DNA from 4 places in the Paraburkholderia sp. BL10I2N1 genome. Region 1 is predicted to be linked to each of the others. Evidence: predicted binding sites of a transcription regulator. Region 1 holds the regulator's gene; each other region holds the start of a gene.
The links. Region 1 encodes LexA, which represses DNA repair genes until DNA is damaged. Its sites were predicted from a motif close to ACTGTATNNNNATACAGT; they were not measured.
Positions count from the first base shown of each region.

Region 2: the regulator LexA is predicted to act here: its motif matches at 3,194-3,211, upstream of B0G77_RS13715 (VRR-NUC domain-containing protein).
Region 3: the regulator LexA is predicted to act here: its motif matches at 5,467-5,484, upstream of recA (recombinase RecA).
Region 4: the regulator LexA is predicted to act here: its motif matches at 5,502-5,519, upstream of B0G77_RS11525 (ATP-dependent helicase).

Region 1 covers NZ_SNWA01000001.1:4,010,632-4,017,903, reverse strand. The annotation lists gene B0G77_RS18620 (hypothetical protein) at 1-64, shown strand, start outside; gene B0G77_RS18615 (ABC transporter permease) at 119-946, opposite strand; gene nodI (nodulation factor ABC transporter ATP-binding protein NodI) at 1,033-1,947, opposite strand; gene B0G77_RS18605 (universal stress protein) at 2,177-2,668, shown strand; gene B0G77_RS18600 (DUF2939 domain-containing protein) at 2,702-3,379, opposite strand; gene B0G77_RS18595 (hypothetical protein) at 3,530-3,880, opposite strand; gene lexA (transcriptional repressor LexA) at 3,900-4,550, opposite strand; gene B0G77_RS18585 (sulfate ABC transporter substrate-binding protein) at 4,832-5,863, shown strand; gene cysT (sulfate ABC transporter permease subunit CysT) at 5,886-6,797, shown strand; gene cysW (sulfate ABC transporter permease subunit CysW) at 6,794-7,272, shown strand, end outside.
Region 2 covers NZ_SNWA01000001.1:2,929,337-2,936,608, forward strand. The annotation lists gene B0G77_RS13700 (ATP-binding protein) at 1-245, shown strand, start outside; gene B0G77_RS13705 (response regulator transcription factor) at 832-1,581, shown strand; gene B0G77_RS13710 (response regulator transcription factor) at 2,151-2,882, shown strand; gene B0G77_RS13715 (VRR-NUC domain-containing protein) at 3,222-4,913, shown strand; gene B0G77_RS13720 (ATP-dependent DNA helicase) at 4,910-7,195, shown strand.
Region 3 covers NZ_SNWA01000001.1:1,945,337-1,952,608, reverse strand. The annotation lists gene B0G77_RS09120 (TerC family protein) at 1-288, opposite strand, end outside; gene sucD (succinate--CoA ligase subunit alpha) at 442-1,323, opposite strand; gene sucC (ADP-forming succinate--CoA ligase subunit beta) at 1,432-2,601, opposite strand; gene B0G77_RS09105 (DUF2889 domain-containing protein) at 2,598-3,359, opposite strand; gene recX (recombination regulator RecX) at 3,459-4,292, opposite strand; gene recA (recombinase RecA) at 4,300-5,373, opposite strand; gene B0G77_RS09090 (response regulator transcription factor) at 5,628-6,374, shown strand; gene B0G77_RS09085 (sensor histidine kinase) at 6,384-7,272, shown strand, end outside.
Region 4 covers NZ_SNWA01000001.1:2,454,664-2,461,935, reverse strand. The annotation lists gene B0G77_RS11550 (CreA family protein) at 1-34, shown strand, start outside; gene B0G77_RS11545 (AraC family transcriptional regulator) at 96-929, shown strand; gene B0G77_RS11540 (AzlC family ABC transporter permease) at 1,157-1,828, shown strand; gene B0G77_RS11535 (AzlD domain-containing protein) at 1,825-2,148, shown strand; gene B0G77_RS11530 (DUF4088 family protein) at 2,485-3,243, shown strand; gene B0G77_RS11525 (ATP-dependent helicase) at 3,323-5,467, opposite strand; gene B0G77_RS11520 (RNA-binding S4 domain-containing protein) at 5,642-5,860, shown strand; gene B0G77_RS11515 (MATE family efflux transporter) at 5,986-7,272, shown strand, end outside.

The DNA of each region.
Region 1 (7,272 bases):
TCCGTTCGCCACGGTCGCGTTCATCTCGGACGTCGACATTCCGTGGACCGACGACGAAGACTGACGGACTGCCCACACGCCACATGGGCATGGCGGTCCGCGCGGTGCGCATGCCTGTTCAGCGCATCAGACGGCGACGGAACAGCACGGCCGAAATCACAAACGGCACGACCGCATAGGCCGCCAGCACGGCGACGTGCAACGCGGCATCTTCAACCGGCCTGCCGAGCATCGCGGGCCGCATCAGATCGACCGCATGCGCGAGCGGCAAAAGCAGCGTGACGGTTTGTGCGGCCGCGGGCAATTGCGTAACCGGAAAGAACACGCCTGAGAGCAGCAGCATCGGCGTGAGCACCAGCGTCTGATAGAACATGAAGAAATCGTAGGACGGCGCGAGGGCGGTCACGATCATCGTGACACTGGCGAACGCGAGTCCGGTCAGCACAATGACGGGCAGTGCGAGCAGCATCGAAGGAAAACTTGCATAACCGAGCGCGCCCGCCACCAGCATGATCGCCGCGCCGGACAGCGTCGCTTTGCTGGCGGCCCAGATCACCTCACCCAGCACGATATCGCCGAGCGTGAGCGGCGTTTGCATGATGGCTTCCCAGGTGCGCTGTACGTGCATCCGCGAAAAGCCCGAATACATCGACTCGAAACTCGCCGACATCATCACGCTCGACGCGACCGTGCCTGCCGCGAGGAACGAGATGTACGAGACACCGTCGACATGGCCGACCATCAGACCCAGTCCGAAACCGAGACCGAATAGATAGATCATCGGATCGGCGAGATTGCCGAACATCGACGCAATCGCGAGCTTGCGCCAGACCAGATAGTTGCGGCGCCAGACCGCAATCCAGTTGACCGGATTGGCCGGCAGGGCGGCAAAGCCTTCGTGCAGCCGGGAGGGTTTGCCGGGGGTATCGTAGCTGCGCGCGTCCATAGGGTCGGGTGAATCTCGTGTCTGTCGGAGGCGGGTGATCAGAAGGGGGCGCCCCTCGTTGAATGAGTCGGCTGCATCGCGCAGGCTCAGTCCTGCATCTCGCGGCCCGTGAGCCGCAGAAAAACGTCCTCAAGATTGGCGGGCCGGTGCAGACACCGCAAATCCGAGCGTTGTTTGAGCTTCGCGTGGACAGGCTGCGGATCCTCGACGTAGCAGAACAGCGTCTCTCCACTAATCTCGGTGCGCACGGCGAGCGGCGCCAGTTCGTCACGCAGGGCGACGGGATCGGGTCCGTAGATTTCGATCACATCGCAACCGATCTCCGACGCGATCAACTGATTCGGTGCACCTTCCACAATCTTGCGCCCTTCCTCGATGATGCACAGCCGGTGACACAGCCGCTCGGCTTCTTCCATGAAGTGCGTGGTGAGCAGGATCGTCTTGCCGCGCGCGAGCAGCGAGCGCAGACGCTCCCAGATCAGATGCCGGGCCTGCGGGTCGAGACCGGTGGTCGGCTCGTCCATGATCAGCACGTCGGGATCGTTGACGAGCGCCCGAGCAAGCGTCAGACGTCGTTTCATCCCACCCGACAGTTCGCCGACGCGCGCGTCCGCTTTGTTTTCGAGCCGGGCGAATTCGAGCAGCGCCGGCACCCTGTCGCGCGTTTGCGCGGCGCTCAAACCGAAATAGCGGCCAAACACGAGCAGATTTTCGCGAACGGTGAAGTCCGGATCGAGATTGTCGAACTGTGGCACGACACCGACCCGCGCTCGGGCATAACGCGCCCGCAGCGGAATCGATTCGCCGCAGAGCCTGATCGTGCCCGCATCTGGTGCGGCGATGCCAAGCAACATGCGCAGTGTCGTCGTCTTACCGGCACCGTTTGGCCCCAGCAGACCGAAGCACTCGCCGGCGCGGACGTGGAACGAAAGTCCGTCAACGACAGTCTTCTCGCCATAACGCTTCTCTACGTTCTCGAATTCAATCTCGGCTGCGGACATGGATGGGTGACTGCACGAGGTGTGCCGTAAAAAAACCGGCCGGGCTGCCCATTCTAGGGGCATTGGCTGCGTTGCGTTTGCGGCGCCCTGATGCCTGAAAGGTGCTTATTGCACTGCGGCATGCCCTCAAACGCGGTGGAGACGCACTAAGCGTTTTCCATCCCTTGCAAGCGGAATTGCGGCGCACCATGATTGAAGCGAAGCCGCATCGGGCGGTGGGGAGAAGATCATGGCGAGCTACAAAAAAATCCTGCTGTGCTACGACGGCTCGCGCGAAGGCCGCAAGGCGCTGCGCTGCGGTGCGGATCTTGCACTGGACCTGAAAGCGGAAACGCATCTGCTGTCCGTGGTCGACATGAGATCGAGCATCGCACAAAGCGCGGGCCTGCTGACCGATGTCGCGTGCGGTCGTTTCGAAGAAACAGCCCGCGAAATTCTTCAAGAAGGCGTGAACTGGTTGACCGAGCGCGGCGTACAGGCTCATGGTCACTTTGCGTTTGGTCATCCGATCGACGAAATCGCCAATCTCGCGAACGAACTGCAAGTGGACCTCGTGGTGGTGGGCCATCGTTGCCGTACAGGACTTTCGCGATGGTGGATGGGTGCGGGCAATACGCCGCTTCTCGACCGGGTCTCCTGCAGCATTCTGGTGGCCTGTTCCTCAGCCGCCGAACAGAAACAGGAGGCCGCCGCTGCAGCCTCGACGACTACAGCGGCCTGATGTCACGCTGAGTAACATCAGTTACGTATAGCGTCAGCCATTCAGATCAACGGCTGACAGCTTCCATGAAAACAGACCGTCGCGGCGCAGGATGGCCGAATAACGCGTATCGCCGATACCGTGCTGATACGTAACGACGAACTCGTTGATCCCGCGATAACCCGCAGTGGTCTGCGGGGGCTGCAGCGGGGTCGGCTGTTCTGAAGAAGACGATGCGGTGGGCGGCGCAGGCGACGGTGCTTGCGTTGCGCTCGCCGTTCCTGCTGAGCCTGCCGATCCAGACGGCTCATTCGATGCCGCCGATGGTGGCTGCGGTGGTCGCTCGCCGGGCTCGCCGCGCGGCGGCATGCCGTTCAGCAGGGCCGCGACGCCATCCGGCGTTGCATAGGCATCCACCAGCGGACCGATCAAGGCTACTCCTATCATTGCCCCGATGGCGGCCAACGGATTCCCGCTGTGCTGCCCGTCGAGACGCCGCACGAGCAAGCCGGTCACCTGTTGTTTCAGACTGTCGCGTAGAGCCGGGAAGTCGACATATTCGTTGACCGTTTCCGCATCGCGCGCGTCGGCTGCGCGCTTGAGACGGTTGAGCGCGATATACGGCGAGGCATAGCCATATATCAGCGCTGCCACAACCACGACCACAAGGGCCGCAATCGCCAGCGACCGAAAAGGACGGTGCTTCTTCTTTGGAGGTGCTGAAACAGCCATGGAGGGTGAGCCTCTGTCAGATGTGATCTAACGTTGACCGCAACCATGTGGAAACGATCCCCTGAGCCGCAAGTCGGGCCGGGACACGGCGCGGTCGCAGCGCATCTGCGGCGCAATCGCCTCAGGCCCACGGGTCATCGGAACAGCCCATCACTCGAACAGTGCGCCTTGCACGCCAGCCCGCTCTTCAGCGATGCAGTGGTCGATCATGCGGCAGACCGCATCCACTGTACCCACCATGATGAGCCGCGACGACCCATGATAGACGCGCACCGGTGCGCGTCTTGCGGGTTCCGCGTTAAGTCCGGAATTCAGCGATACCCGCGCGAAGGCCGGCAGCGCGGACGGCAGGGGCGAAGCACCGGACGCCCCGGCTGTCGCGTCGCGCCCGAAGAGCGACGGCGTGGCAATCGCCTCGAGTGGTGCGCATGGGACGATATTGCGCAGATGACGCAGACGGCCGAACTGGCGAAACGGGATCAGGCGGGCAAGGCGTTCCATGAGACTCTCCTGGCGAGATTCAGAATTCGGTCGGGCGAATCAGCCCAACCGCAATGCCTTCGAGCGCAAATTCGGCGCTGCCGGCCTGTACAAAGATGTTTTCGTAGTCCGGGTTCTCGGCGATCAGCTCGATGCCGTCCGGCCGGCGCTTCAGCCGCTTCACCGTGACATCGTCGCCGAGCCGCGCGACGATGATCTGGCCGTCTTTCGCTTCGCTCTTCTTTTGAACGGCCAGCAGATCGCCGTCGAAGATGCCCGCGTCCCGCATCGACAGCCCACGTACCTTCAGCAGGTAATCCGGTTTGCTCGAGAAGAGCGCCGGGTCGCACGCGTAGTGTTGCGAGATGTGCTCCTGAGCCAGGATCGGGCTGCCGGCCGCCACCCGGCCGATCAGCGGCAGCGACAGCTGCATGATGCTCGCGTGCGGAAGTGTGAACTGATAGGGGCTGTCGTCTGAGCCGGACAGCAGCCTGATACCGCGCGAAGCGCCCGCGGCCAGTTCGATCACGCCCTTGCGCGCCAGTGCGCGCAGATGCTCTTCCGCCGAGTTGGCCGAGCTGAAACCGAGTTCGCCGGCAATTTCTGCGCGGGTGGGCGGAAAGCCCGTGCGCTCGATGGCCCGGCGAATCAGATCGAAAACCTGCTGCTGTCGTGCGGTGAGTTTGGTCATGGCGCCACTGTATGGATAGACAGGTGACTGTATTTTTATACAGTATCCGGCGCATTTCAAGCTTTACTTTAGGTTCGGTTCCGGCGGTGTCGTTGCAACGCTGGTTTCGGACATCGTCACACACGTTTTCGTGCTGGAACGCCACGCCTGTCCGTTGTTAGCACTTTTTCGTATTAAAAAATGAAGAACGATTATTTTTAATAATGAAGGCCGTTCGATAGACTGCGCCGCAATCGATGCAAACCAACGCTGCATCAATACAAAGAACACGGAGAAAGCGGATGTTCGGAAATTCGGGGCTGACAGGCAGGACGCGCAACGTCATCACGGCACTTGCGCTGGGCATCTCGGCGGCGGGTTTCGCCGGCCATGCGCGGGCGGATGCAACGCTCCTCAATGTGTCGTACGACCCGACGCGCGAGCTGTATCAGGATGTCAATCAGGCGTTTGGCAAGGAATGGAAGGCAAAGACCGGTGAATCGGTCACCTTCAGGCAGTCGCACGGCGGCTCGGGCGCGCAGGCGCGTTCGGTGCTGGACGGTCTGCAGGCGGACGTCGTGACGCTCGCGCTCGCCTATGACATCGACGCGCTCGCCGGCAAGGGTCTCATCGACAGGGGCTGGCAGAAACGTCTGCCGGATAACGCGTCGCCGTACACGTCGACCATCGTGTTTCTCGTGCGCAAGGGCAACCCGAAGCACATCAGGGACTGGGACGACCTGATCAAGCCGGGCGTGTCGATCGTGACACCGAACCCGAAAACCTCCGGCGGCGCCCGCTGGAACTACCTGGCCGCGTGGGCCTACGCCGCCCATCTGCCGGGCGGCAACGACCAGAAGGCGAAGGAATTCGTCGGCAAGCTTTACAGGAATGCAGGCGTACTCGATTCGGGTGCCCGGGGCGCGACGACCAGCTTCGTGCAGCGCGACATCGGCGACGTGCTGATTGCGTGGGAAAACGAGGCGTTTCTGTCGCTGAAGGAATTCGGCCCGGACCGGTTCGAGATCGTCGTGCCTTCGGCGAGCATCCTGGCCGAACCGCCGGTTGCCGTGGTGGACAAGGTGGTCGACAAACACGGCACGCGCAGGCTCGCCGAGGCGTACCTGAACTTCCTCTATAGCGACGAAGGCCAGGAGATCGCGGCGAAGAACTTCTACCGTCCGCGTTCGAACAGGGTGCCGGCCGCGCTCACCTCGAAGTTTCCGAAGCTCAGGCTGTACACGGTCGACGACAGCTTCGGCGGCTGGGCGAACGCGCAGAAGACACACTTCGCGGATGGCGGCATCTTCGATTCGATCTACCAGCCGCAGTAATCGAGTAACAAGGGCATTCAGCATGACGACGTTGACCTTCCGCAAGCCGGGCGCGTTACCCGGCTTCGGCCTGACACTCGGCATCACGGTGGCGTATCTGAGCCTCGTGGTGCTGATCCCGCTGGCGGCGACCTTCCTGAAGACCGCCACCCTCGACTGGGAGCAGTTCGTGCGCGCCGTGACGTCGCCACGTGTGCTCGCCTCGTACCGGCTGACGTTCGTCGCCGCGTTCGGCGGCGCCTTGATCAACGCCGTATTCGGCTTTCTCCTCGCCTGGGTGCTGGTGCGCTACCGGTTTCCGTTCAGGCGCATCGTCGATGCGGTCGTCGATCTGCCATTCGCGCTGCCGACCTCGGTCGCGGGCATTTCGCTCGCCGCCGTGTACGCCGGCAACGGCTGGCTCGGACAGCTGCTCGTGCCGCTCGGCATCAAGGTCGCGTTCACCCCTTTCGGTGTGCTGCTGGCGCTGACGTTTATCGGCCTGCCGTTCGTCGTGCGCACCGTGCAGCCGGTGCTCGAAGACTTCGAGCGCGAGCAGGAAGAGGCGGCCGCGTGCCTGGGCGCATCGCGCTGGCTGACGTTCCGGCGCGTCGTGCTGCCGTCGGTGCTGCCCGCGCTGCTGACCGGCTTCGCACTGGCCTTCGCCCGCGCGCTCGGCGAATACGGCTCGGTGATCTTCATCGCGGGCAACGTGCCGATGAAGTCCGAAATCACCTCGCTGCTGATCATCACGAAGCTCGAACAGTATGACTACGCGGGCGCCACGGCGCTGGCGGTGGTGATGCTGGTGGTGTCCTTCTTCATGCTGCTGACGGTCAACACGCTGCAGTGGTATCTGCAGCGGCGTACGGGGCGCGGCGCATCCGGCGCGGTGCCGCCGGCCACGGGCATCGGCAGCGCGGGTGCCGTCGCGATCGGCGGAGGCGCACAATGAGCCGCACCCCTGCCACCCCTGCCACGCTCGCCTCGACGCCGCGCAACAGCGGCACCGCCGTTCACCGTCCCGACCCGGTGACCGAGCCGCGCGCGGTGCGCTGGCTGCTGACCGGCATCGCGCTGCTGTTCCTGGCGCTGTTTCTCGTCGTGCCGCTCGCTGCGGTGTTCTATCAGGCGCTCAGCAAGGGCATCGGCTTTTATTTCGAATCGCTCGCCGATCCCGACGCGCTGTCGGCGATCAGGCTCACGCTGGTCACCGCGGCCATCGCCGTGCCGCTGAACCTCGTGTTCGGACTCGCGGCGTCGTGGTGCATCGCGAAGTTCGAATTCCGCGGCAAGGCGCTGCTGACGACCCTGATCGATCTGCCGTTCTCGGTGTCGCCCGTCATCTCGGGCCTGATCTATGTGCTGATGTTCGGCGCGCAGGGCTGGTTCGGTCCGTGGCTCGAAGCGCACAACCTGCAGATCATCTT
Region 2 (7,272 bases), 1.1 Mb from region 1:
CGCTGGCGACGCTACACGAGGCCCTCAATTCGGGCGACATGAAAACGATGCTTGATCACCTTCACTCGGTGCGTGGCTCATTCGCCATGATTCACGAGACGGAGATGGCGAGCGCCTGCGAGCAGATGGAGCAGCTCGCCAGAAGCAACGACCCCGCCGGGCTGAGTGAGGCGCTGGCCCGCTTCGAGCCGCTTGCCTGGATAGCGCTCGCAAGGCGGGCGACCGATGCGCAGATTGACACGTGACTGCGGTACTTGCGGACCATCGCCGGTTGGTCGAAGACGTGTAGTCAGCGCGGCAATGCGGTCAGGCCTGCTTTTCCTGGACGATTTTTCGTCGGCTTTCACTCGAATGCAAACCATTCCTAAAAATGGGACCTGGTCTACTTTCATTAAGAGAAATATGAAAATCAGCGGAATTTCTGACTGAGAAATATTGGACTAGGCGTATTTGACAATTTCTTAAGATTTTATAGGACTGCGCCTATTATCGGTGGGATGCCGCATGAATAAAGTCTCTGTGGTGTCATCGAGACAAGAGAGATGACATTGGGAAAGCGATACGACAAGGCGTCGTTCTAACTCGATGTTGGCTACGCATCCCACGAGCTGTGAGGCGCGGCCAAGGCGGGCATTTCCGTGATGGATCTCGATCATGGTTTCACGTACATGCCGCCCAGTGCGGATTGAAGCATGCGCTCGCTTCGCATGAGCCGATGGCTTGCGATGTCGTTGGCTTGATGGCTGGCGTGGCCCGCTGTTGATTCATTGGGCTATCCGAATGATTCCAGCCCGCATCCTATCCAGCTGCATCCTTCTATGGAAATCAACCATGAACTCATTCACGATCCGCGTAGTTCTCGCTGACGATCATCCTGTGATCCTCGAGGGCGTGCGTCATGGCCTGGAGAAGAGCTGCACGATCTCCGTGATCGACGCTGTAAAAAACTCGACAGCGCTTATTGCAACTCTGGACCATCATCCCTGCGACGTGCTGGTGTCAGACTATGTGATGCCCGGGGGCGACTATGGTGACGGTCTGGCGCTTTTCTCTCTGATTAGCCAGCGTTACCCGAATCTCAAAATCGTAGTGTTGAGCATGTTGGAGAGTCCAGCGGTCGTGCGCTCGCTACTGGATATGGGGATTCATTGCATTCTGAGCAAAGCCGATTCGGTCGAACACCTGACGACGGCCGTTCATACCGCGTACTCGAATGGCCGTTATTTGTCACCGCGGATGGCGACAATCGCCGCATCGATCAAACCTGGCGTCCGGGGCAGCGCGGCTGGCTCCCCGCTAACAAAGCGGGAACTTGAAGTGGTGCGTTTTTTTGTGTCTGGAATGTCGGTTACGGAAATTGCAGCGCTACTGCATCGCAGCAAAAAGACGATCAGCGCGCAAAAGACAACAGCAATGGTCAAACTGGGTATCGCGCGGGACGCCGATCTGGTGCGTTACGGGATCGAGAGCGGACTGGTGTCGTCCACCATATCCCCAAATAATTTAACGGTGGTGGAGGGAGACAAGATTGCCCCCCAGCAGTTTCATCAGGGCATTTTGCGTTTGTCAGGTCGGTGGTAAAAAGATTGCGCTAAGGACTAGCCATGAATACGGATGACATTACGAGAATACGCGAACTGTTGATCAAATTCGGGGCGTTGTCAAAACGCGAGCAGATGAGATTTCTGTCGAATATGAACGACTTCATGTATGCGTCTCCGCAGCGCAGAAAACAGATGCTGCATGAGTGGGAGGAGTATTACCTGCAGAGAAGTGACTGACACGGATGTGGCGGCCGTTACGGGTCATATGCCGGGACGGATTGCCGTCTTCTGGCCGGCACGCCTGGGTTCGCTGCTGAACGTCTGCCGGGACAAAGCAACCATTCGCTATCCGTCGCATATCGCAGCCTATCGACTACCCGTGGCAAACTGACATTGGCGGATGCCCCTGCCTGTCACTATCATGTAGTATGAAATATCTGCTTATCGGCGCGCCGATGCGGAGAGTGCCCGCGCGTCGTTTGCCGGGCCTTATTGGTTGGGCAGTTTTGCTGGTTTGTGCCAGCGTGTAAATAATTAGTAAAGTGATTGGCCGCCCCAGCGCCGGGTAACCCCTTCACATGCCTCACGCGGCATAGAGGACGTCGTATGGCTTCTCTCACGATCCGTGTTCTACTCGCAGACGATCACCCGGCCATGCTCAGCGGTGTCGAACACGAGTTGTCGGTGATCAGCACGATCCAGTTGATGGGCTCTGCGCACAGTTCGACGGAATTGATCGCCCTGCTCGATGCAAAACCGTGCGACGTTGTCGTGTCCGACTACGCGATGCCGGCGGGCGAGTACGGCGACGGCATCGCGCTTTTTTCCCTGATCCAGCGGCGCTATCCGTCTGTCAAGCTCGTAGTGCTTACCATGCTGGACAATCCGGCGGTGCTTCGCGCGCTCGTGAGGCAAGGCATATTGTGCATCGTCAGCAAATCCGATGCTGTCAGCCACCTTATTCCTGCTGTACATACCGCCTATAGCGGTGGCAGATACTACTCACCGAGAGTCGATGAGATCGTTCAGTCGATCGACTGGAATCGTCGTGGCCGCGGCTCGACGGACGTTCTCAGCCAGCGTGAATCTGAAGTTGTGCGCCTGTTTACATCTGGTTTGACTGTCAATGAGATTGCAGACCGGCTGTGTCGTAGCAAGAAGACGATCAGCTCGCAAAAGTCGAAGGCGATGGAAAAGCTCGGCATTGACCGGGACGTCGATCTGCTGCGCTACGCGATGGAGAACGGCATGGTGTCTTCGTCCGAGCGCACGTCAGGCGGCGAACCCGATATGCCTCTGCCGGAGGGGGGCATGCCCCCTGGTGCCTCGAAAAGCTGATTCGCCCCAACAACCGATGCAGCTTTGACTGCATACTCACATGCGAGATGGCCAGCCCTGTCGGCAAGTGGTCATCATGCGATTTTCCACCGCTTCCGCAACATCTGTTTTCGACATTGCGGGGACGCATATATGAAGCGACTCGCGATGTGAAAGAAGCCATGATTTCAATCCATCGAGCGACGTCATTCTGCGCGAAGCCTGGCACGGTTGTCGTCGATGCGCGGCGTGAAGGCGGCGGGAATTGGGTGGGAATTGGGCGCCCGGACAGCTTCTGCTTGTCAAAACCCTGCCGTTGACCTGCTATGATCGCTGTACATATATACAGCTGTTATTTGAATGCCCGTGCTGACGGATTCTCCCGATCCTCACTACTACCTGCGCAATTTCCAGCGCGCGCTGGCGTGGGTCGACGAGCGCTACGACGACCTGCTCGATCCGGCCGAACACGCTTTCATGCATGCGTTTGACAGCTTGCCGCTGGCCTCGCAGGCGCTCCTCGTGCGGATGCTGATGCGCAAGGGGTCGCTCTTTCGCGCAAGCAGGCTTGTCTACAGCGAAATAGGTTGCCCGCTGGAGGCTGCGCAGCCGCTCGTCGCGCGCGGCTTCGTCGATCCGGACCCGCTCCTCACGCTCGACGAACTGTTCAGCGTCTGCACCCGGCCCGAACTGTCCAGCATGTTTTCCGGCGTCGCCGCCCGATCCAGCATCCGCAAGGCGGATCTGCTCGCGCAGTTGCGCGAACGGCACGGCGACGCGAGACGTTTCGCGCTCTGGTGCACGCAATCGTCCGACCGTGTGCTTCGGGTGGCCGTCACGCCGTTGTGCGACCGCTTGCGGCTGATGTTTTTCGGCAACCTGCATCAGGACTGGTCGGAGTTCGTGCTTGCGGATCTCGGTGTGTTCCAGTACGAAACGGTGGCATTCGCGCCGTCGTCGCGGGCGTTTCAGCAGCGCGCGGATATCGATGTCTATCTTGCGCTGCACGCATGCCGTGAAGCGCTCGATGGCTGGCCGGATGACGAACCGCTGGATGCGCTGCTGTCGTCCGTCGATGCCTGTTCCAGCGCGAACATCTGGCTCGAGACGCGCCGCGCCAGGCTGCTGTTCCGCATCGGCCAGCATTGCGAGCGTCTGCAGGACTGGGCGACTGCGCTGACGGTCTACGAACGGTGCCTGTGGCCGGGAGCCCGTCACCGGCGCATACGGGTGCTCGAGCGCGGCGGCCACTTCGAGCAGGCGTTCGCGCTTGCGGGGCAGGCTGTTGATGCGCCCGAGAGCGATGAGGAAAGCCAGCGCGTGGCGCGCATGCTGCCACGGCTGCAACGGAGGGTCGGGCAGGCGGTTCCGCGTCCGGCCGGGGCGCGCGCTATTGCGCGCAGCGTGCTCACGCTTCCTCGCCCCTCGGAACCCGTCAACGTCGAAGCGGTGGCGCGCGATTATCTGGGGTGCGTCGAGGCGCCGGTTCACTACGTCGAAAACGCGCTGATCAATTCGCTGTTCGGTCTGCTGTGCTGGGAGCCGGTTTTTGCGGCGATCCCCGGCGCCTTTTTTCACCCATTCCAGCGCGGTCCGGCGGATCTGCACGCGCCCGACTTCCACGCGCGCCGCGCCGCGCAATTCGCCGCCTGCCTCGCCCAGCTCGACAGTACGCAATATCGCGACACTATCCTGCGTCACTACGAATCCAAGGCTGGTCTGCAGTCGCCGTTCGTCTTCTGGGGGCTGCTCACGCCGGAGCTGCTGACGCTCGCGCTCGACTGTCTGCCTGCCGCGCATCTGAAGCGCTGGTTTGAACGGCTGCTCATGGACATCAGAAGCAACCGTTCGGGCCTGCCGGATCTCATCCAGTTCTGGCCTGCCGAGCGACGGTACGAACTGATCGAGGTGAAAGGTCCTGGCGACCGTCTTCAGGACAACCAGATCCGCTGGCTGGAATACTGCGTCGAGCACGGTATGCCGGTGCGCGTGCTCGACGTGCGCTGGGCCGACGACGCACGCGCCGCCGCTCCGGTGGGGGCTTTGGCGTGACGTACATCGTCGCCGTGCGTGCGTTGTGCGAATTCGCGGCGAAGCGGGGCGATCTCGATTTGCGCTTCACGCCCGCACCGACGGGGCAGGAAGGCATCGCCGGCCATGCGACGGTGAGCGGCCGGCGCGCGAGCGGCTACGAAGCCGAAATCACGCTGACTGGCGTGCATCGCGGGCTGACCGTGCGCGGCCGTGCGGACGGCTATGATCCCGCGCTCAACCGGCTGGAGGAGATCAAGACCTATCGTGGCGAGCTGGACAGCATGCCGGCCAATCATCGCGCGCTGCACTGGGCGCAGGCGCGCGTGTATGGCCACCTGCTGTGCCAGCAGCGCGGGCTCGCGGAACTGTTCGTCGCACTCGTCTACTTCGATATCGTGAGTCAGAAGGAAACGCTCTTGACCGAGACGCATACGGCGGCCTCGCTCGAAGCATTCTTCGTCGACCAGTGCGAGCGTTTCAGCGACTGGGCCATGCGCGAAGAATCGCATCGCAACGCGCGCAATGCCGCGCTGGCCGCGCTGCCGTTTCCCTACAGCGCGTTTCGCAGCGGTCAGCGTGAACTGGCGGTGTCGGTGTACCGTGCCGCGCGCGATGGCAGGTGCCTGATGGCGCAGGCGCCCACCGGTATCGGCAAGACGCTTGGGACGATTTTTCCGTTGCTCAAGGCGTGCGCGGGCGACCAGCTGGACCGGGTCTTCTTCCTCACGGCCAAAACGCCAGGCCGGGCGCTGGCACTCGATGCCGTCGCAACGCTACGCGCCAGCGCGGGCGGCGGCGAACTGCCGCTGCGGGTGCTTGAACTGGTCGCGCGCGACAAGGCCTGCGAGCATCCGGACAAGGCGTGCCGCGGTGAGTCGTGTCCGCTCGCGCGCGGTTTCTACGACCGGCTCGCCGATGCGCGCAGCGCCGCGCTGGCGTCGGGTCGACTGGATCGCGCGGCGGTCCGTACCGCGGCGCTCGCGCATGATGTCTGTCCGTACTACCTCGCGCAGGAACTCGCGCGCTGGAGCGACGTGATCGTTGGCGACTACAACTACTACTTCGACAGCAGCGCGCTGCTCTACGCACTCACACAGATGAATCAGTGGCGCGTCGCGGTGCTGGTCGACGAGGCGCACAACCTGCTCGACCGCGCGCGCAGGATGTACACGGCGGCGCTCGACCAGACGTCGCTCAGCATCGTACGCAAGACGGCGCCGGCCATGTTGCGCAAACCGCTCGCACGGCTGTCGCGCGAATGGAATGCGTTGAACCGCGCGCAGACGGACGGCTACGCCGTCCACCCTGAAGTTCCCGCGCGCCTGCAATCGGCGCTGCAGAATCTGATCAGCACGGTGACAGAGCAGTTGGCCGAAGCGCCCGCCACCCTCGATGGCAATGCAACGCTCTTGCGCCTCCATTTCGACGCGATGCATTTCGTGGCGCTCGCCGAGCAGTTCGGCACGCATTCGATCTTCGACGTGACGCTCCCCGCTGAACGTCACGCGGGCCGCACAACGACGGGCTCCGTGCTGTGCGTGCGCAACGTGATCCCCGCGTCGTTTCTGGCCCCACGCTACGCTGCTGCGCACGCGACCGTCATGTTCTCGGGCACGCTGAGCCCGCACCGGTTCTATCGCGACACGCTGGGTCTGCCGGAGGATACCGGGTGGCTCGACGTCGACGGTCCGTTCCGGGCTGAGCAACTGACCGTGCGCGTGGCGCGCAACGTGTCGACGCGCTGGCGTGACCGCGAGCGTTCGCTGATCCCGATCGCGGACCTGATCGCCGCGCAGTATGCCGTGAAGCCCGGCAACTATCTCGGCTTTCTGAGCAGCTTCGACTATCTGCAGCGCGTCGTCGCGTTGATGAGTGAGCGGCATCCCGATCTGCCCGTGTGGGCACAGGAGCCGGGCATGGACGAAGCCGGTCGCGAGGCGTTTCTCGCACGCTTTACGACGTCGGGGCAGGGCGTCGGGTTCGCCGTATTGGGTGGCGCTTTTGCGGAGGGAATCGATCTTGTCGGCGAACGGCTGATCGGCGCCTTCATCGCGACCCTCGGCTTGCCGCAGATGAACGCCGTCAACGAACAGATGCGGCGCACGATGGACGCGAAGTTCGGCAACGGCTACGACTACACGTATCTCTATCCAGGCTTGCAGAAGGTTGTGCAGGCGGCGGGGCGTGTGATTCGCACGGAACACGACGCGGGCGTGGTGCATCTGATCGACGACCGCTACCGGCGTGCCGATGTGCAGCAGTTGTTGCCGCGCTGGTGGCACCTGGATGGTGACAGGTGAGTTGACGAGGCCTGGTGCGTACAGGATGTCGGGTTCATGCGATCCTGAGTTTCGGCGCGCCGCTCTGGGTAGCCTTC
Region 3 (7,272 bases), 2.1 Mb from region 1:
GACGTCATGCGCGGGGGCGAGCAGCCGCACGCCGATCCATAGCAGCAGCAGGCCGCCGGCGAACTTGAGCAACGGCACGTCGAGCAGTACGACTGCAAACGCGATCAGGGCGATCCGCAATACGATCGCGCCTGCCGTGCCCCACAGCACACCCCGCACGCGCTGACTCGCAGGCAGGTTGCGGCAAGCCAGCGCGATGACGACGGCGTTATCGCCACCCAGCAGGAAATCGATCGCGATGATCTGAAGCACTACGCCCCAATGGAGCGTTTCAAGGAACCCAAGCATGGAAAGGAGAATAGAAGGAAGCGTTCCGCGCAGCCAATAAAAAAAGCGGGGGAGCAATTGCTCGCTCCCCCGCTTCAAGACTTGGCTCTTACGAAAGGATTTCGTAAGAATATCAAAATAATGCGGTGGCCAGGGCCGCCGGCATCATTTCAATTACAGGATCGACTTCAAGAGACGCGCCATTTCCGACGGGTTCTTCGTGACCTTGATGCCACAGGCGTCCATGATTTCCAGCTTCGCTTCGGCCGTATCCGCACCGCCCGAGATCAGCGCGCCGGCGTGGCCCATGCGCTTGCCCGGAGGCGCCGTGACGCCAGCGATGAAGCCAACCACCGGCTTCTTCATGTTGTCCTTGATCCAGTACGCTGCGTTCGCTTCGTCCGGGCCACCAATTTCGCCGATCATGATAACGGCGTCCGTTTCCGGATCGTCGTTGAACATCTTCATCACGTCGATGTGCTTCAGACCGTTGATCGGGTCGCCGCCGATACCGACTGCCGACGACTGGCCGAGGCCCAGTGCCGTCAGCTGACCGACTGCTTCATACGTCAGCGTGCCCGAACGCGACACGACGCCGATGCGGCCCTTGCGGTGGATGTGACCCGGCATGATGCCGATCTTGAGTTCGTCCGGCGTGATCGTGCCCGGGCAGTTCGGTCCGAGGAGCAGCGTCTTGCGGTTTTCGCGACGCATGCGGTCCTTGATTTCGATCATGTCGCGAACTGGAATGCCTTCCGTGATACAGATCGCGAGATCGAGATCGGCCTCGACGGCTTCCCAGATCGCAGCAGCAGCGCCTGCCGGCGGAACGTAGATGACCGAGACGGTTGCACCCGTTTCAGCCTTCGCTTCCGCGACGCTCGCGTAAATCGGAATGCCTTCGAAGTCTTCGCCGGCCCGCTTCGGGTTCACACCCGCGACGTACGCTTCGCGGCCGTTTGCATATTCACGGCAGGCGCGCGTGTGGAACTGACCGGTCTTGCCGGTGATGCCCTGCGTGATGACCTTGGTGTCTTTGTTAATCAGAATCGACATGTATTGACCTCTGTTCGTTTGGTGTCGCGTACGGCGCGCGGCGAAATATGCCTCGCCCGCGTCGCGCTCGCGCCGCCATTCGTGTTCGGTTGAAAACGCCGGGGGCGGTTAAGCCTTGCCCTGGGCGGCCGCGACGACCTTCTGCGCAGCTTCTTCCATGCTGTCCGCCGCGATGATCGGCAGGCCGGATTCAGCAAGCATCTTCTTGCCGAGGTCTTCGTTCGTGCCCTTCATGCGGACCACGAGCGGCACCTTCAGCGACACAGCCTTCGATGCTGCGATCACGCCTTCCGCGATAACGTCGCAGCGCATGATGCCACCGAAGATGTTGACGAGAATCGCCGTCAGGTTCGGGTTCTTCAGCATGATCTTGAAGGCTTCGGTGACCTTCTCGGTCGTCGCACCGCCGCCGACGTCGAGGAAGTTCGCCGGTTCGCCGCCGAACAGCTTGATGGTGTCCATCGTCGCCATCGCGAGGCCCGCGCCGTTCACGAGACAGCCGATGTTGCCGTCGAGCGAGATGTACGCGAGGTCGAACTTCGATGCTTCGACTTCAGCCGGATCTTCTTCGTCCAGATCGCGATAAGCGACGATTTCCGGATGACGGAAGAGCGCGTTCGAATCGAAGTTGAATTTCGCATCCAGTGCGATGACCTTGCCGTCGCCCGTCAGGATCAGCGGGTTGATTTCGGCGAGCGATGCGTCCGTTTCCCAGAATGCCTTGTACAGGCCTTGCAGGATCGCACGAGCTTGCGGAATCGAAGCGTCGGGCACGCCGATCTTCTTCGCGAGGTCGTCAGCTTCGGCGTCTTTCAGGCCGGTCGACGGGTCGACAGCAACCTTGTGGATCAGCTCGGGCGTCTTTTCTGCGACTTCTTCGACGTCCATGCCGCCTTCGCTCGATGCCATCACGACGATCTTCTGCGAAACGCGATCGATCACGAGGCCGACATACAGTTCCTTCTTGATGTCAGCACCTTCTTCGATCAGCAGACGGTTCACCTTCTGGCCTTCCGGACCGGTCTGGTGCGTGACGAGCTGCATGCCGAGGATCTGGTTCGAGTACTCGCGAACCTGGTCCAGCGACTTGGCAACCTTCACGCCGCCGCCCTTGCCACGGCCACCCGCGTGGATCTGAGCCTTCACGACCCAAACCGGGCCGCCGAGCTCTTGTGCGGCCTTGACCGCGTCATCCACCGAGAATACCGGCTTGCCGCGCGGTACCGCGACTCCGAATTTCCGCAGGATTTCCTTACCCTGGTACTCGTGAATCTTCATGCGTGATTCCCTTCAGTCTGAGAGTTGGATTGAACTTCGTTTCCGCTTTTTTCGCTGATGCGGGACGCGCCGCTTACGCGGTCCGTCCGGTTGGCTGTACTGCCCGCGTGTTCCACTGCCTGTTCCGCAGTGCGCGGCGCGCGGCCATACCAGCGCGGATGAAACTGTCGCACCGCCTCGCCGTCGAATCGCAGCGCGTGGCAGCGACCCAGCTGGAATGGCGGTTTGTCGATTGATTGTCCTGCCGGCTTGTTTGCCGCTCCGTTCGTACCGCTGGCGGACTCGTCTCCAGAACCTGACGCCTCCCCCGGCGCACCATTGTGCGTATCCCACACGTCGCCCGCGAACGCCTGGATGGCTGCGGTGGGCAGGAACGCGCACAACTCGGTGAGATGCGTGCAACCTGCCGTTCCAGCCAGCAAACGGGCAGCATCGCGACGGAAATTGTGGAACAGATTGAGCCCGATGAGGGCCCGATAGGCGGGGTTGGAGGCTTCGCACTGACCGGGATAGGGCACCCAGTCGGATGACGCTTGTGCGTCCACGACGTTGAGCTTGCGATCGATCGTGATGCGGAGCCAGAGTTCATGGATCGGCTGACCGTTGGTCCGGACGCCCGACGCAAGCGCTACATCGCGTGGCTTTGCGTCGGTGAGACACGCCTCGATATCCCACAGACCATCTTCGCGCTCATAGGCTTCCGCACGGATTGCGCGACGATGGCGCAACTGACGGAAGACTGGCGGGGAAAGCGGCATGCGGGAGGTAAGGCCGGATTGGAAAACCAGCGAATTTTAGCATACTGGGTATTTGTCGCTGCGCGGATCCGGCCGCCCCGCCAGGCTTGACTTTACGGGCTATTCGCTGCTGTCTGGCCACTCTTCGTCGATACCCTTCAGGATCTTGCTTATCGTCGATCCGGAGAAACCGCGCGCGGCCAGAAAGCGCTTCTGCTTCGCGCGCTCGGCGGGCGTTTCGGGAATCTGACCGAATTTCTTACGCCATACCGCTTGCGCGCGAGCCAGTTCGGTCTCGCGCAACTGGGCGCTGGCTTCTTCGATCAACGTCTGGCCGACCGCATGACGCTTCAGTTCATTGACGATCCGGCTTGCGCCGACACGCGACGCACGCCGATGAATCAGGCTTTCGGCAAACCGGGAGTCCGATAGCCAGCCTTCGCGCTCGAGCGCGTCGAGCACGAGTTCGAGCGCATCCGGTTCTTCCGCATAGTGCGTCAGTTTTCTCGACAGTTCGGCACGGCTGTATTCGCGGCGTGACAGATAGCCGAGAGCACGGCCTTTCAGCGAGGGGGCAGGACGTTGTGAATTTGAAGCGCGTTGTTTGCCGATAGCCGGCGCGTCACCAGGTGCGCGGCGCGACCGGGTGTAGGTGCTTTCTTCGGGTGCTTGATCCGATGCAGCGCCAGTTCGGGCACTGCCGGACGAAAGGTGTCCTGCAGCCCGATCATGTGCATCGAAGGATTCGAACGGATCGAAAGAATCCTGCGAAGACCCTAACGAGGCAGGTAAATCGCCTGACGATAAGGCCGGGCCGGACGAATCCGGCGCCGTTCGCCGTGAAGGACTTGACGGGTGTGAAGAACCACTTTCACGCGGCTCAACCTCAACATCGTCACGCGGGTCGCCCGCATCGTGCCCTGCGTGCAATACAGGTCGACCCTTGCGTATCACGCGACGCTTACTCCTCTTCGTCCGCGACTTCGACGCCCGTCACGACCGCGTCCGCCATCGCGTTCACACCGAGCGATTCGCGGATGCGATTCTCGATTTCACGTGCGATGTCCGGATTCTCGCGCAGGAATTCGCGCGCATTGTCCTTGCCCTGGCCGATACGTTCGCCGCTGTAGCTGTACCAGGCGCCTGCCTTGTCAACAATCTTCGCCTGCACGCCGAGATCGATGATTTCGCCCTGACGCGAGATACCTTCGCCGTACAGGATGTCAAAGATCGCTTCGCGGAACGGAGGCGAGACCTTGTTCTTGACGACCTTCACACGCGTTTCGTTGCCGATCACTTCGTCGTTCTTCTTGATCGAACCGATACGGCGGATGTCCAGACGCACCGACGCGTAGAACTTGAGCGCATTGCCGCCCGTCGTGGTTTCCGGGTTACCGAACATCACGCCGATCTTCATACGGATCTGGTTGATAAAGATAACGAGGCAATTCGTGCGCTTGATCGTGCCCGTGAGCTTACGCAGTGCCTGCGACATCAGGCGTGCCTGCAGACCCGGCAGCGAGTCACCCATTTCGCCTTCGATTTCAGCCTTCGGCACGAGTGCCGCGACCGAGTCGATCACGATCATGTCGATCGAACCCGAACGCACGAGGGCGTCGGCAATTTCGAGGGCCTGCTCGCCCGTGTCCGGCTGCGAAACCAGCAGATCGGATACGTTCACGCCGAGCTTGCTGGCGTACTGGATATCGAGCGCGTGCTCCGCATCGATGAACGCCGCCGTGCCGCCGATCTTCTGCATTTCGGCAATAACCTGCAGCGTCAGCGTCGTTTTACCCGACGATTCCGGCCCATAGATTTCGACCACGCGACCCCGGGGCAAACCGCCGACGCCCAGTGCGATGTCGAGGCCGAGTGATCCTGTGGAGACCACCTGGATGTCTTCCATTACCTCGCCCGCGCCGAGCCGCATGACCGACCCTTTGCCGAACTGCTTTTCAATCTGCGCGAGCGCGGCAGCCAGTGCCTTGCTCTTTTCAGCAGTCAGTCCAGCCTGGCCTTTCTTGCTTTCTTCCATGAATCGTCCTTTGCTATGATGAACGGCGTCTGAGGCAGGTGTGCCGCCCCCGGGTATGGAACCCTTTCACAAGGCAACGCACTGAACGCAGACACTGTATAAAAAAACAGTGGTTTTGGCAAGCACGATTCGCATGCTTCTCTAGACGTGCGGAAACTCGCGTGCAAAAACTCGCCGCCACCACAAATACTTTCGGAGACCGCCGCGCGCCAGGCGATACCACGACGCGGGCAATGCCAGAGCCTCAACGCATCATGCGAATTCTCATTGCCGAAGATGACAGCATACTCGCGGACGGCCTCGTCCGATCACTCCGCCAATCGGCCTATGCTGTCGACCACGTGAAGAACGGCGTCGAAGCCGATACCGCGCTGTCGATGCAGACGTTCGATCTCCTGATTCTCGATCTCGGCCTGCCGCGCATGTCGGGGCTCGAAGTGCTGAGGCGCCTGCGCGCGCGCAATTCGAATCTGCCCGTGCTGATCCTGACGGCAGCCGACAGCGTCGACCAGCGCGTAAAAGGCCTCGACCTCGGTGCCGACGACTATATGGCCAAGCCGTTCGCCCTCAACGAACTCGAAGCCCGCGTGCGCGCCCTCACGCGCCGCGGGGCGGGCGGCGGCCCGACGGTGGTAAGGCACGGCTCGCTGTCGTTCGACCAGGTCGGACGCATCGCCTATGTCAACGACCAGGTGATAGATCTGTCCGCCCGCGAGCTCGGCCTCCTCGAAGTGTTGCTGCAACGGATCGGCCGGCTGGTGTCCAAGGAACAGCTCGTCGATCACCTGTGCGAATGGGGCGAGGAAGTCAGCAACAACGCCATCGAAGTCTACGTGCACCGCCTGCGCAAAAAAATCGAGCCCAGCGGCGTACGCATCATCACCGTGCGCGGCCTCGGCTATTGCCTGGAGAAAGCGGCCCCGGCGCCCGCGTCCCCTTCGCCAGCATCGCCCTCTTCCCCGGCTCCCGGCGCGATGCCCGCCAGCCACTACTTCAAGTAGGAATCGCGCATGCCCGCTCGCGCTGAGCACGCCGCGGAACAAGCCGGGCACCTTGCGCCGCCCGTCGCGAATCTCGACGACGAGGCCCGCGACGCCCGCTACGCGAATCCGTTCGCCCCACCGGACGAAACTGAGGCTGCCGCCGACGCGCGCCCGCGCTCGCTGTTCGGTGAAATTCTCGACTGGATGCTCGCGCCGCTCCTGCTGCTGTGGCCGATGAGCATTGCCGTGACGTATCTGGTCGCCAAGTCGATCGCAAACGGGCCGTTCGATCGCGCGCTCGAAACCGACGCATACGTGCTGGCGCGACAGATTCATCCGGTCAATGGCGTCGCCGAACTGTCGCTGCCCGATTCGACGCGCGACTTCCTGCGTGCCGACAATATCGATAGCGTGTTCTATCAGGTGCTCGGCACGCGCGGCGAACTGGTGAGCGGCGACCGCGACATGCCGCTGCCGCATGAGGACGACCGGCCGCAGCCGGGTCTCGTCGAATTCCGCGACGACGTGCTGCGCGGCAACGACATCCGGGTCGCCTACACGACCGTCGAGTTTCCGCAAACGCCCGGCGCGCAGCCGGTGCTGGTGCAGGTCGCCGAAACGCTCGACAAGCGCAGCCAGCTCGCCAACGACATCATCAAGGGCGTGATCCTGCCACAGTTCGTGATCCTGCCGCTCGCGATCCTGCTTGTGTGGTTCGGACTGTCGCGCGGGCTCGCCCCGTTGCACGCGCTGCAATCGAACATTCGCGCGCGCCGGCCCGACGATCTGTCTCCGCTCGAAGCCCGGCGTGCCCCGCCGGAAATCGAACCGCTCGTGACTTCGTTCAACGACCTGCTGACTCGCCTCGAACAGAACATGGAGCTGCAAAAGCGCTTCATCGCCGATGCCGCGCATC
Region 4 (7,272 bases), 1.6 Mb from region 1:
GGTGCCGGCCGGCACACCCATTCCGCTGAAATAACATGGACCGCTCATCCGTCCTCTGCCCGCGTTAGACTGCTGGATTCAGCCGGATTTTCATCATGACGTCCACCCGTTTCCGCGATTCCGCCCGCTACTGGCGCACGCCGCTTTTGCCCGGCGCGGACATGCTCACTGCCGAATACCACGATCACGAGTTCACGCCGCACTGGCACGACGCGTACGCGATTCCCGTCATCGAAGCGGGCGCGGAAACCTACCGGTATCGCGGCGCCAACTATGTTGCCGAGGCGGGCAGCGTGCCGATCATCAATCCGGGCGAGTTGCACACTGGCTCGCGTGCAGTCGATGCGGGCTGGCGGTATCGCGTGATGTATGCGCCGGTCGATTTCATTCACGAGCTGGCAAACGACCTTGCCGGCAGGCCACAACCGTTGCCCTGGTTCGATCCCGAGGTCATCCGCGACGCGGATCTCGCGCAACGGCTGCGGCAGGCGCACCGTCTGCTCGAAGCCGGCGACGACCCGCTTGCCGCCGAAACCGCCATGCTCGATGCGCTGTCGACGCTGCTCGTCCGCTACGGCCGCACGCGGCCCGAAACGCCGCGGGTTGCCGCGCACGATCCCCGCGTGGCGACGATGCAGGCGCAACTGACCAGCGACCTCGCGGCGCCCCTCCAGCTTGCCGATCTGGCCAGCACGGTCGGCTTGTCGCCGTTCCATGCGGCACGCCTTTTCACACAGGCGACCGGCCTGCCGCCACACGCATGGCGCAACCAGATCCGTTTGCAGCGCGCACTCGGGCCTTTGCGGGCCGGCGCATCGGTCACGGAGGTCGCAGCAGCTAGCGGCTTCACCGATCAGAGCCATTTCACGCGGCATTTCCGCCGTATGTTCGGCGTGCCGCCAGGGCGCTGGCAAGCGGCATCGGCCTAAGGCTGAGCCGGGGCTGGCCGGGGTTGACCAGCGCTGGATCGTGGGGCTGCGTCAAGGTTGATTCGGGCCGGGCCGGAGTCCCGCCCACACTGGACAAAAGGGAACCGCAAGAACGTACAAGCCCCGATGGCTGTAGATGGCTACGCTCCTTGTTCAAAGGAGAAGAGAGATTGACCCAGCCCAGCCATTTCCATGAATTCGTCGCTGGAGCCCGCGACACCATCCCGATGATGATCGGCGCCGCGCCCTTCGGCGTGATCTTCGGCACGCTCGTCACCTCCGGGCCGCTCCATCTCTGGCACGGCCAGTTGATGTCGCTTGCCGTGTTCGCCGGCTCGGCGCAATTCATCGCCGTCGGACTCCTCGCGGGGAACGCGAGCTTCATTGTGCTGTGGGCAACCACCTTCGTCGTCAACCTGCGTCACGTGCTCTATAGCGCGACGCTTGCACCCTATGTCGCGCATCTGCCGCTGCGCTGGCGTCTCGTGCTCGGCAGCATGCTGACGGATGAGGTATTCGCCGTCGCGTGGGCGCACTATCGCCGCAAACCTCCCGGCTCGATCGGGCCGTACCATTTCCTCGGCTCAGGTGTGTCGATGTACGTGAACTGGCAGATCTGGACGCTCGCCGGACTGCTGTTCGGCGCGGCCTTTCCCGGCTTGCAGTCGCTCGGCCTCGATTTCGCGATGGTCGCAACCTTCATCGCCATTGTCGTGCCCCAGCTCGTCGCGTTTCGCTATATCGCGGCGGCGGCAACGGCGGGCGCGCTCGCGTTCTTCTGGCAGGACTGGCCATACAAGCTCGGACTGCTCGGCGCGGTGCTCGTCGCTGTCGCGGTCGGCGTTGCGCTGTCGCGGCCGCGTGCGCCGCGCCAGCATGCCGTGGAGGCGACGCGATGAACTACGTCCTGATCATTCTCGGCATGGCCGTGATCACCTTGCTGATCCGCACGACTGTCTTCATCGTCGGCGAGCGGCTGGTATTTCCGCCCCTCGTGCGCACGGCGCTTGGGTTCGTCCCGGTTACGGTGCTGACCGCGATCATCGTGCCGATGGCCGTGTCGCCACATGGCAACGGCGCCGAACTGACCTGGCGCAACCCGCAACTGGTCGGCGCGCTGGCCGCCGTCGTCGTCAGTGCGTTGACGCGGCGGCCCCTGCTGACCATCGCGGTCGGCCTCGCCACGTTCTTCCTGTGGCAAGGCGTCGTGCTCAAGTAACGGGCACACGTCGGCGCATTCAGCCGCCTGCCGGAGACACGGCGGCGGCTGGCGCACTCGCCCTGCCCGTCTCGCCCGCTGCGCGCCTTTTTTGTCGACTGGCCCGTCTGAGCCCGCTGCACATTACATCCGCGCACAGAACCTTACACGCGGCTCAAGTTTCTCCCTCCCCCGCCGATAAACAGTCGAAGTCCGCTTGTCGGACCGGCATTTCCGCCGGTCGTGCCGGGAAGCAGGGACCAACGCGCGATGCGTCCGGCGTCGCCTCTCACGGGGCAGGTCGCAGCCGGCAACGCCTGGAGGACGCAGCGCGGTACGACCAATCGGGAAGAAGATATGGGCCAGATCACCCTTGCACTGAAGGACGAAACCGTCGCGTCGCTGCGTAAGGATTTCGATGCTTTCCTGCGCGTCTCGCTGAAGCTCGATCCGCAATTTGCGACGCCGTCGTTCGAGGATTTTCTGCGCGCCAAGCTGCTGGACAACATGGTCCCGCTAACGGAACACGCCGTGCAGCGTATGTTGCAGGGCGGCCAGTATGCATGGGCCAAGCGCACGCTCGACAAGGAATTCCCCGACGTCGTCGCGATCCTGATGCGGCAGGCCACCGAATTCGGCTTCGGTTTCGCGGCCCGCTCCGAATGGACGCCGGAAGAGCTTGCGAAGCAATGCCGCGACTGGGCAACGGCGATCGTCAACGAAGCGCAAGGTGAAGCGTCGCTGATCGACCCGCTTGCAGCGCAGATCAAGTCAGCGGCGCAGGACATCCAGGTGCTGGAGGAGCAGATGCAGACGCCGGCGTGGCGGCTCGCGGAATCACTCCGTCAGCGGGTGTACGAGGCGAAGGTCGGCTGCGAGACGAGCGTCGGCAGCACTGCACGTGAAAAGCTCGGCGAACTGCGCGGTCTGTTGCGGCTCGGCCTCTCGCACGGCTCGTTCCAGAAACAGGAAGCGCAGCAGGTCATGGAGTATCTGCGCCTTCTTAAGCCGGAGCTCTTCGTCGAAGAACCCTACGACGTGTTTACGCGGCTCGCCGCGTGGCTACGCAATTTCTTTACGCCGCTGCCGCGAACGCAGCAACGGCAATCGCGCTAACAGGCAAAAACGCGGTAAAGACGCGGTAAAAGCAAACATGAACGGGCGACCGCGACGGCGGCGCCCGTCCGGCAAGCGGTCAATCCCACATCTTCCTCAGCTTCGCCGCAATCTCGATTTTGGCCTGCGCGGCCGCGGCAAGACCTGCGGCTGTCGGCACGGCGGCCAACGGTACCGGCGGCCATGCGTGCGCGTCGAAAAGTGGCATCAGATGCGCCGGAATGAAGCGCGTACGCGACGCCCACACGTGACGGTCGCCCAGTTGCGTCTGGTTATGGACATAGAATCGCTGCGGCACGACGATATGCAGATCTTCCTTGGCCCGCGTCATCGCGACGTACAACAGGCGGCGCTCCTCATCCAGTTCTTCATCGCTACCGGTGCCGAGATCGGACGGAATGCAGCCGTCGACACCGTTCAACACAAACACATTGCGCCACTCCTGACCCTTCGCCGAATGGATGGTCGACAGGATCAGATAGTCTTCATCGATTAGCGGCACGCCGGATTCATCGCTGGTGGCGTCGGGAGGGTCGAGTGTCAGCTCGGTCAGAAACCGCTCGCGCGACGCATACGTGCCCGCAATGCTCTCCATCTGCAGCACATCGCCGTGGCGGATCGCGGCGTCCTCGTGATTGCGCTCCAGGTGCGGCTCATACCAGCGGCGGATCAGTTCGAATTCGGCTGGCCACGCCGACTGGCGGCCGCACAGGCGGGACATCAGCGCAACGAACGGTTGCCAGTGTTCAGCAGCACGCGTCGGCGGCGCGAACGACGCCAGCGCCGCGGGCGCGTGTTCCGCGCAGGTACTGGCGCCTGCGCTGACTTGCCCGGCAACCTGATCGAGCACGCGCGTCGCCGTTGCCGGGCCGATGCCGGGCAGAAGCTGTACGACGCGAAAACCCGCGACGCGGTCACGCGGATTCTCCGCCCAGCGCAACACGGCGAGCACGTCCTTCACATGGACTGAGTCGAGAAACTTGAGCCCGCCGAACTTGACGAACGGGATATTCCGGCGGGTCAGTTCGATCTCGAGCGCGGCACTGTGATGTGCTGCCCGGAACAGCACCGCCTGCGCTTTCAGCTTCATGCCTTCTTCACGCGCTTCAAGCACCTTTTCTACGACGTAGCGCGCCTGATCGGCCTCATCCGCGACCGTCACGAGGCGCGGGCGCTGCGCTGACGCGCGATCGGTCCACAGATTCTTGGTGAAGCGCTCGGCCGCAAGATCGATGACCGCGTTCGAAGCGGCGAGAATCGGCTGTGTCGAACGGTAATTGCGTTCGAGCGTGATCTGCTTCGCGGGCGGATCGAAATGCGCCGGGAAATCGAGGATGTTGCGCACCGTCGCGCCGCGAAACGAATAGATCGACTGGGCGTCGTCACCGACCACCGTCAGGCCGCGCCCATCGGGCTTCAGCGCGAGCAGGATCGACGCCTGCAGGCGGTTGGTGTCCTGATACTCGTCGACGAGCACGTGATCGAAGCGCCCCGACAGGTCCGCGGCAATCGACGGCTCCGCTGCCATGTGCGACCAGTAGAGCAGCAGATCGTCGTAGTCGAGCACGCTTTGCGTCTGCTTGGCCACGACGTACGCGGCGAACAGCGCGCGCAGGTCTGCTTCCCATTCGCGGCACCACGGAAACGCGCTCTCCAGCACATCCGTGAGCGACCGGCCGGTGTTGACGACGCGCGAATAGATCGAGAAGCAGGTGTTCTTCGCCGGAAACCGCCGCTCTTTCGCCGACAGCCCCAGTTCGTGGCGGACGAGGTTCATCAGGTCGGCGGAGTCTTCGCGGTCGTTGATCGTGAAGGCGGGCGACAGCCCGATCAGATCCGCGTATTCGCGCAACAGACGCGCACCGACACTGTGAAACGTGCCCGACCACGTCAGCCCCTGCGCGATCGCAGCGCGCGCGCCGAGCGCCGCACCCGCGATGCGCGTGACGCGCCGGGTCATTTCCTGCGCGGCGCGGCGAGAAAAAGTCAGAAGCAGGATGCGGCGCGGGTCGGCGCCTTTCACCACGAGATGCGCCACGCGATGTGCAAGCGTATTCGTCTTGCCCGAACCGGCTCCGGCGATGACGAGCAGCGCACCAGCGATACGTGCCGCATCGTCCGCGCCATATTCGACGGCCGCGCGCTGCGCGTCGTTGAGCTTTGCCAGGTAGGCGTGAACGTCGACGGCGGCATCGAAAGACGGGGAATCGGCGACAGGAGGCACGATGGTCGAAAAGGCAAAATGGGCGGCGAGGCATACTGTATATCCATACAACCCACCGCGACAAGCGCCCTTTTTGCGGCCGATGCGCAACGAAGCTGGCACGCGGGCTGCGCGTACGACTCTTCTGGCTTATGATGCGAACCCTTCCCACGATGCCTTTTGCCGGTGCGCACCATGCCTAACCTCGATTTCATGCTGACCGGCGACTACGTCGAACTGCACAATCTTCTGAAGATCACCGGACTCGCCGACAGCGGCGGCTCAGCGAAGCTGATCGTTGCCTCGGGCGCGGTGACGGTCGACGGCCAGGTCGAGCTACGCAAGACCTGCAAGATCCGCGCAGGTCAGGTCGTGCTGCTTGGCGACACGCGAATCGCGGTCCACGAAGCGTAGCGGCGCAGGGATTCCGAAAGAAATCGCACCAAAAATGTGCCTGATGATCGACACAGGCACGCGCAGGCAATAAGCTCTCTGTTTTGGCAGAAAGCGATGCGGACGACATTCCGCGCCCCTCGTTCATGACCCAGTCTGGTTTTTCCCGCGTCGCCGCCCGGCCTCCCACGCTCACCCGCCACGCAGCCGATACCGCCCGCCTCGCTGCACCGCTCGCCATCGCCCAGCTGTCGCAGATGGCAATGGGCGTCACCGACACCATCCTGCTCGGCTCACTCGGCCCGGACGCACTGGCCGCCGGCGGCCTAGGCGCGAATCTGTTTTTCGTCGTCGTGACGCTGCTGCAGGGCGTGCTGACATCCGTCAGCGTGAGCGTTGCGCACGCCCGCGGTGCACAGGCCGAAGACCGCGTGCCCCATATCTACTGGACCGGCCTCGTGCTTTCGATCCTGCTGTCGGTGCCGGGCTTCGCGTTACTGTCCTTCGCCACGCCGCTCCTGAATGCATTCGGCGAGCCGACCGTGCTCGCCCATAACGTCGGCGAGTACACCGCGGTGCTGCGCTGGGGTGCGCCGGGCAGCCTGATCGGCATCGGCCTGATGCGCTCGTTCCTGCCCGCCATCGGGGCCGCGAAGCGCTTGCTGTGGGTGTCGATTGGCGGCGTCGGCGTCAATGCGTTCCTGAACTACGGTCTGATCCACGGCGCTTACGGCCTGCCGCGGCTCGGCTTTCTCGGCTCGGCGGCGGCGACCACAATCACCGTCTGGATGACGGCGATCGTGCTGATGGCGCTGCTGCATCTGCGGCCGCGCTTCAGGCATTTCGTGACCGCCACACGGCCCAATGTGCCGCTGATGGGCGAACTGTTCGGTATCGGCTGGCCGGTGGCGATCACTTACGGCGTCGAGTCGACGCTCTTTCTCGCGACCGGCCTGATGGTCGGACTGCTTGGCGAAGCGCAACTCGCCGCGCATCAGATCGCGTTGAACGTGGCTTCGGTTGCGTTTATGGTGCCGCTCGCCATCGGCCAGGCGGCGAACGTGCGGGTCGGATTCTGGGTCGGGGCCGGGCAGCCCCTCGCCGCGCGCCACGCCGGTTTCGTGGCGCTCGCGCTGGGCGTCGGGTTCATGACGATGTCGGGGATGGTGCTGGTTCTGGCGCCGCATGCGATCGTGGGTCTCTACCTGCATCTGGATAACCCGGCGAACGCAGCGACCGTCAAGCTCGCGACCTCCCTGCTCGGTGTCGCGGCAATCTTCCAGATCGTCGACGGAATGCAGACAGTCGGGTCGGGCTGCCTGCGCGGCCTGAAGGACACGCGCGTACCGATGATGGTGGCCGCACTGGGCTACTGGGGCATCGGTTTTCCGACCGGCTATACGCTCGCGTTCCATTTCGGGCTGGGAGCCCGC